2 regions of the Vibrio algicola genome follow, and region 1 is predicted to be linked to the other one. Evidence: predicted binding sites of a transcription regulator. Region 1 holds the regulator's gene; the other holds the start of a gene.
What was found. Region 1 encodes CRP, which controls carbon source genes, mostly activating them, when cyclic AMP is high. Its sites were predicted from a motif close to TGTGANNNNNNTCACA; they were not measured.
Positions count from the first base shown of each region.

Region 1 (3,676 bases):
TTATCATGTCGGCAAAGCATCCTATCATCGCAGTCACCGGGTCCTCTGGCGCAGGAACCACCACCACCTCAGAAACCTTCCGAAAAATGTTCAATATGAGGGATATTAAAGCCTCATGGGTGGAAGGGGACAGCTTTCATCGCTATACCCGACCAGAAATGGATGTGGCGATCCGTAAAGCACGCGAGCAAGGTAAACACATTAGTTACTTTGGCCCTGAAGCCAATGACTTCCCTGCTCTGGCCAAGTTTTTTCATCAGTATGGTCAAGATGGCAGTGGCAAAATTCGTCGCTATTTACACAGTTTTGATGAAGCAGTACCGTACAATCAAATGCCAGGCACGTTTACCCCATGGCAAGGTTTACCCGATAATACCGATGTGCTTTTCTACGAAGGTTTGCATGGGGGTGTGGTCGATGGGGAAGTCAACGCCTCGCAACATGTCGATTTTTTGATTGGTATGGTGCCGATTGTTAACTTGGAGTGGATCCAAAAATTTGTGCGCGACACCCGCGATCGTGGCCATTCGCGTGAAGCGGTGATGGATTCGATTGTACGCTCGATGGATGATTACTTAAATTACATCACGCCGCAGTTTTCTCGTACTCATATCAACTTTCAGCGAGTGCCAACCGTTGATACTTCTAACCCATTAAACGCCAAAGGCATCCCAAGCTTAGATGAAAGCTTTGTAGTGATCCGTTTGCGTGGAATTAAAAATGTCGACTTCCCTTACCTACTTGCCATGATTGATGGTTCCTTTATGTCACGCCATAACACCTTAGTGGTACCAGGCGGTAAGATGAGTTTTGCGATGGAACTGATCATTCAACCTCTACTGCAACAACTGATCGACACCGGTAAAATTGGCTAAAAAGGTGATCAATTTCACCTTACTGCTGAGTCTGTGACTTAGGCCACACTTTCACAGCTTAAATACCCACTTCAGGGCGATCAAAATCAAGAAATTCGCTACGGAAAGGGGTAGTATTTAAAGCCAACGCAGTAACAGTGCTTGCAGCGTAAATGATGAACACCTATTCTATTTGACCAGTTTAGCCGGTCTCAGGATGAATGACTCAAAACTGAGCAAGCCCTTCAGAGGAAGTAACAAATTATGGTTCTAGGTAAACCTCAAACTGACCCAACTTTAGAGTGGTTTCTATCGCATTGTCATATTCATAAGTACCCATCAAAAAGTACTTTGATTCATGCTGGCGAAAAAGCAGAAACTTTGTACTACATCGTAAAAGGGTCTGTGGCTGTATTAATCAAGGATGAAGAAGGCAAAGAGATGATCTTGTCTTACTTAAACCAAGGCGATTTTATTGGTGAGCTAGGTCTATTTGAAGAAGATCAAGAGCGTACCGCTTGGGTTCGAGCTAAATCACCTTGTGAAGTTGCTGAAATTTCATTTAAGAAATTCCGTCAGCTTATCCAAGTGAATCCAGATATCTTGATGCGTCTGTCAGCTCAAATGGCAACTCGCCTACAAATCACTAGCCAAAAAGTGGGTGACTTAGCCTTCTTAGACGTTACCGGTCGTATTGCACAAACGCTACTTAATCTAGCCAAACAACCAGATGCAATGACTCACCCAGACGGCATGCAAATTAAGATAACTCGTCAAGAGATTGGTCAAATTGTTGGCTGCTCTCGTGAAACCGTTGGTCGTATCTTGAAAATGCTAGAAGAGCAAAATCTAATTTCTGCGCATGGTAAAACCATCGTGGTATACGGTACTCGTTAATCGTCACACACGATTATTTTAAGTACACGCAAAAATAAATAAAGCCACTGAATGCAAATCCAGTGGCTTTTTCGATCTTACTTTTTCGTTACTCTCTACCCAATAGCGGGCAATACTCCTACGCTGATTAGCACTTGTACCCCAATGATCACCAAGCCACTTAATAAAACAAACATCAACGCCACATTACCACCAGCAACGGTAAAGTTTTGGGTTTGTAAGTTGAGTTGACGCGAGCGTTTCACCATCGCAACCGGCAGTAGTAACGCTAAAATCGCTAAGGCAATCGCGGCATAACCGAGTGCCATAATAAAGCCTTGCGGGTAAAATAGAGCAAAACACAATGGCGGAACAAAGGTCACTAACGCGATTCCCACTCGGCCACCTTTGCTTTGGTTCTTATTCAAGCTGTCGCCCAAAAATTCAAATAAGCCTAAGCTCACCCCAAGAAAAGAAGTAATTAAAGCCAGATCAGCAAACACTGACACCACTTGAGAAATGGCAGAACTATGGATCACTTGCGCCAAGGTTCCAACCAGTGCGGTGACATTGCCGGCTTGTGCAAGCGTGGCTTGATCGACCACACCTAATGTCGCTAATTGCCACAGGATATACACCACTAACGGCAATAATGACCCAAACACCATCACTTTTTTCAGCGCTTTCATATCCAGATCTAAATAACGTACCACGGCAGGAATGCTGCCATGAAATCCAAAAGAGGTGAAAATCACCGGTAATGCCGCCACAATCAAGCCTTTTTCTAATGGCATATTCACCAAATGAACCGCTTGAATGTTGGGAGTTAAGAAAAACAGCATGATTGCCATCGCGACCAATTTACAGGTAAACAGCACCCGATTAACCTTGTCGACCGATGACGTACCAAAGGTAACAATCGCCGCAATCAAGATGGTAAAGATAAGTGTTCCTAGGCCGTTAGACACATCTAACTCAAACCAGTTATGCAGCTTGTCATTAAATTGCCCACCACCACCCGCAATGTAGGCCGCGCAAAGGGCGTAAAACAAAAACAACATCGCAAAGGTCGCCAGCCACTTTCCCTTATCACCGAGAAATTGCTTAGCCAAGGTATGCAAGGTGGCATCATAATCAGCATGTTGGTGCAGCTCTAACATCAATAATGCGGTGTACGCCATTAATGCCCACATCGCTACCATGATCACAAGCGAAGTCATAAAGCCCAGTCCTGCTGACGCAATTGGCAACGCCAACATTCCGGCACCAATCGTGGTACCGGCAATAATCAAAGTACTGCCTAAAACCTTTGAATTACTCATTTACACTTACCGTTCAAAATTATTTACAACAATTTACCATTAAAACTAGATAAATCGACCCGTCAATAACAAAAAGCAGCGATAATGGGTCAAATATCACACAAAAAACCAGACAAATTACTGTGTATATAAAAGTGTACAGATTCTTAGGCAAGAGCAGAAAAAAGAAACCCCGCCACTTCAAATGAAATGACGGGGTTTAAAGGTTAAGTGACGGATAACCGTCAATCTTAACCATATAACTTAAGCTATATTGTCCGTTAATTGCAGAAAGCACCGTTGGATCTATATTGGTTAACTCACCAAAAGAAGCAACAAAACTGTAGCTTTAAAGGCTAAACATTAGATGCCATATTGAGCGCGGTAAGCCTTGACCGACTCTAGCTGCTCTGCGCTGTTGCCTTGCTCTTCAAGATAAGTCACTAGATCGCCTAAACAGATGATAGAGATAACCGCGCAACCGAAATCACGTTCCACTTCTTGAATCGCTGACAACTCGCCTTTGCCTTTTTCTTGACGATCAATCGCCACTAAAACGCCAGCTAAATCAGCACCATTGGCTTTAATGATTTCCATTGATTCACGAATAGCCGTACCAGCGGTGATCACATCGTCCACCAACAT
Region 1 is NZ_CP045699.1:2,320,212-2,323,887, forward strand. Features, by position in the region: gene GFB47_RS10630 (phosphoribulokinase) at 6-875, shown strand; gene crp (cAMP-activated global transcriptional regulator CRP) at 1,119-1,751, shown strand; gene GFB47_RS10640 (aromatic amino acid transport family protein) at 1,847-3,052, opposite strand; gene pyrE (orotate phosphoribosyltransferase) at 3,395-3,676, opposite strand, start outside.

Region 2 (3,676 bases), 780 kb from region 1:
AACGGTATCTTTATATTTTTCGCATAAATCCGTTACTTTAAGCTCACCAGTGGCGCTAGAGCCTTTACTGCCTAACAGTTTAATCCCAACAATTAATGCAATAACCGCGACAACAAACGTCACGATCTTGGCTAAAAACAATCCGTAATCCAACAAAAATTCCAATGTCATTTCCTCATATCCAATCAATTGGTGTATTGTATACCGAAAGCACGTCAAGATGCAGTTTTAGACTCAAATTATCCATTTATGCTCTGTACTTAACGTCGATTAAATAGAGTGTTTTTTCGTCTCTATTACTATTTTTTCTCTGCCTGCTCTGCGGGCTGCCTATAAGGAAAACGTTGTGAATTACACTATTCCCGCCAATGCACTCGAAGATAAGGTTATTTTAGTCACCGGAGCCGGTGATGGGATCGGCAGAGAAGCCGCGTTGCATTATGCTCAACATGGCGCCACCGTGATTTTATTAGGCCGCACCGTGGCTAAATTAACCTCTGTGTATGATGAAATTGAAGCCAAAGGTTATCCGCAAGCCGCCATCATCCCTTTAGATATGCAAGGCGCGACCAAGCAACATTATATCGATATGAGTGAGACCATTAAGCAACAATTTGGTCGTTTAGATGCGGTATTACATAATGCGGGAATGTTAGGTGTCCTGACCCCATTTGCACAAATTGAAGAATCAACCTTTGATGAAGTGATGCAAATTAATGTCAAAGCACAATTGTTGATGACTCAAGCGGTCTTACCTTTGATCTTAGCGGCTGAGCATGGTCGTATTGTGTTTACTTCATCCACTGTGGGTCATGTGGGCAAAGCTTACTGGGCCAGTTATGCGATTTCAAAATTTGCCACCGAAGGCATGATGATGACATTAGCCGACGAGTTAACCGATACTCAGGTTCGTGTGAATGCGATTAACCCAGGTGCCACTCGCACTAAAATGCGCGCTTCTGCCTTCCCAGCAGAAGATACAAATTTATTAAAAACGGCGGCCGATATTATGCCGCTGTATCTCTATTTAGTCAGTGATGAATGTGGCGATGTGCACGGACAATGTATTGATGCTCAGCCTAAATAAATCAGCTCGAGACTTGCCTCATTATTATTTCTGAGTCAATGAAACAAAATGCCAGCCGATGATAGGCTGGCATTTCTGTTTAATAACTCGGCGCTACGTCCAAAGCACCTACCATTACACACTCTTAACCTTCGCTTACCTTGAGTAATAAACTGCCATTATACAAAGCTTGTTTGATTAACGCTGCGCCTGGCATAGTGGTTTGGGTAAAGAAACGGCTTTCAGCCAATTGTACTTCCCTATGTTCTGGGTACAAGCTTTGCTGCTTTAAGGTCTCGACAATCACTGGATACAAAATCGACTTTGCATGATTAAGCGCGCCGCCAAGTAAGATTTTCTCAGGGCTAAAGATGTTCACCATCATGGCAATGCCTTTGCCTAAATCTCGACCCAATTGCTCAATCACGCCCTTAGCTAAGGCATCTTCATTTATTGAAGCCGAACAGATCGTTTCCATGCTGATGTTATTGATATCTAAACAGGAAGGCTCACCATTCGCAATCCGCGTTACCACCGATGTGCACACTGATTCGGCCGAAGCAATTGTATCTAAACAGCCCGTTTTGCCACATTGACAAACCGCACCATTGGGATCGATTTGAATATGACCCAGCTCACCAATATTACCATAACGGTTATAGATCAAACGGCCATTTAAAATAACCCCTGCCCCTACGCCTTGAAAGTTACTGATCAACAATGAGTTATCCACTTCTTGAGCATTACCAAATAACATTTCAGCTAATGCCCAAGCGCTCATGTCATTGGCAATAAAAACTGGCAGTCCTGTTTTATCGTAAATTTCAGGTCCTAACGCCAGTTTATGGATATGATAAAACGGCATTTGGATCACCGTGCCTTGCGCAAAATCAACCAGTGCCGGTAAGGTCAATGCAATGCTGGTGACTCGCTCAAGTTTATCAGCATAGTGTGCAAAAAAATGTTCGATTTCGGCTAATATTCTTACTAATAACGAGGTTTGATCTCGCTCTTCAATTGTTACTCGATGCTCAACCAACACCTTTGCGCCTAAATCATGCAGCGCAATGATCAGATACCCTTTGCCTAAACGAATAGATAAAAACTGCCAACCTTGGTTATTAGTTTGCAATCCAACCGCAGGACGACCTCGGCTAATCGACTCTTGCACCACGGTTTCATGGATTAAATGACCATCCACTAATTCACGTGAAATTTTAGTGATACTCGCCGGAGCCAAGCCGCTCAATTTGGATAGGTCAATACGCGATATAGGCCCATATTGGTCAATCAGCTTATAGACACGACCGCTGTTTATCTGCTTAATTTGATCAATATGACCAGGCTGAGCCATGTACATAACGCACTCCAAATGAAATCCAATAGCTAATTTTTTTACACTGCGAACTAATTGTGAAGTCTAAAGGCAACGGAGCGTGACAAGTATCACGTTATAATTTTTTTTCAGCCTAAAATAAGCATTTTTATATTCAATCTCATTGATTTTATGTATGCAAGCATGCGTTTAAAACAAGGTAATGAATCGTTCACATCAGATTAAACCGTTACAAATGTTCACGATAAAGTCATATTTTCACGATTAAAATAAACTATGCTGTTTTAAAATAAACTATGCTATGTAAGCCACAAAATAATAATTTACCCATCAAAATTACGCTTGTTTAATGATAACTTGGGAATAATTTCACTCGTGTGCTCACCTGTCTATCTCGATGTTTTAAACCAACATATCGGCATTTGGGCTGTAATCAAAAATGGAGTTTTCATGTCAACAAAATTAAGACGTACTAAAATTGTCACTACTTTAGGTCCTGCCACCGATAAAGATAATGTACTAGAGGAAATCATCAAAGCTGGCGCCAACGTGGTACGAATGAACTTTTCCCATGGCTCGGCGGAAGATCATATTATTCGCGCAGAGAAAGTGCGCACAATTGCCGCTAATTTAGGCATTCATGTCGCCATTTTGGGGGATTTACAAGGCCCTAAAATTCGCGTTTCGACATTTAAAGACGGTAAAATTCAATTAACTATTGGTGATAAATTCACTTTAGATAGTGAAATGGCCAAAGGCCTCGGCGACCAATATGCCGTCGGTGTAGACTATAAAGCGCTACCAAATGATGTGTTTGCGGGAGATATATTGCTGCTTGATGACGGTCGGGTACAACTTAAAGTGTTGTCGGTTGAAGGCTCCAAGGTAAATACCGAAGTCACCGTTGCCGGCCCTCTATCCAACAATAAAGGCATCAATAAAAAAGGCGGAGGCTTATCGGCTGATGCTCTGACCGAAAAAGATAAACAAGACATCTTAACCGCCGCGCAAATCAAAGTAGATTACTTAGCGGTGTCTTTCCCTCGCAATGGCGAAGATATGCATTACGCTCGCCGTTTAGCACGCGACGCAGGCTTAGAAGCAAAATTGGTAGCGAAGGTTGAACGCGCCGAAACCGTGGTCAGTGAAGCAACGATGGACGATATTATTTTAGCATCGGATGTAGTGATGGTAGCACGTGGCGATCTCGGCGTTGAAATTGGCGACGCGGAGTTAGTCGGTGTGCAAAAACAACTGATCCGCCGCGCTCGTAG
Region 2 is NZ_CP045699.1:1,538,880-1,542,555, forward strand. Features, by position in the region: gene sohB (protease SohB) at 1-165, opposite strand, end outside; gene GFB47_RS07105 (YciK family oxidoreductase) at 347-1,087, shown strand; gene mlc (sugar metabolism global transcriptional regulator Mlc) at 1,212-2,426, opposite strand; gene pyk (pyruvate kinase) at 2,853-3,676, shown strand, end outside.
Region 2: the regulator CRP is predicted to act here: its motif matches at 2,502-2,517, upstream of mlc (sugar metabolism global transcriptional regulator Mlc).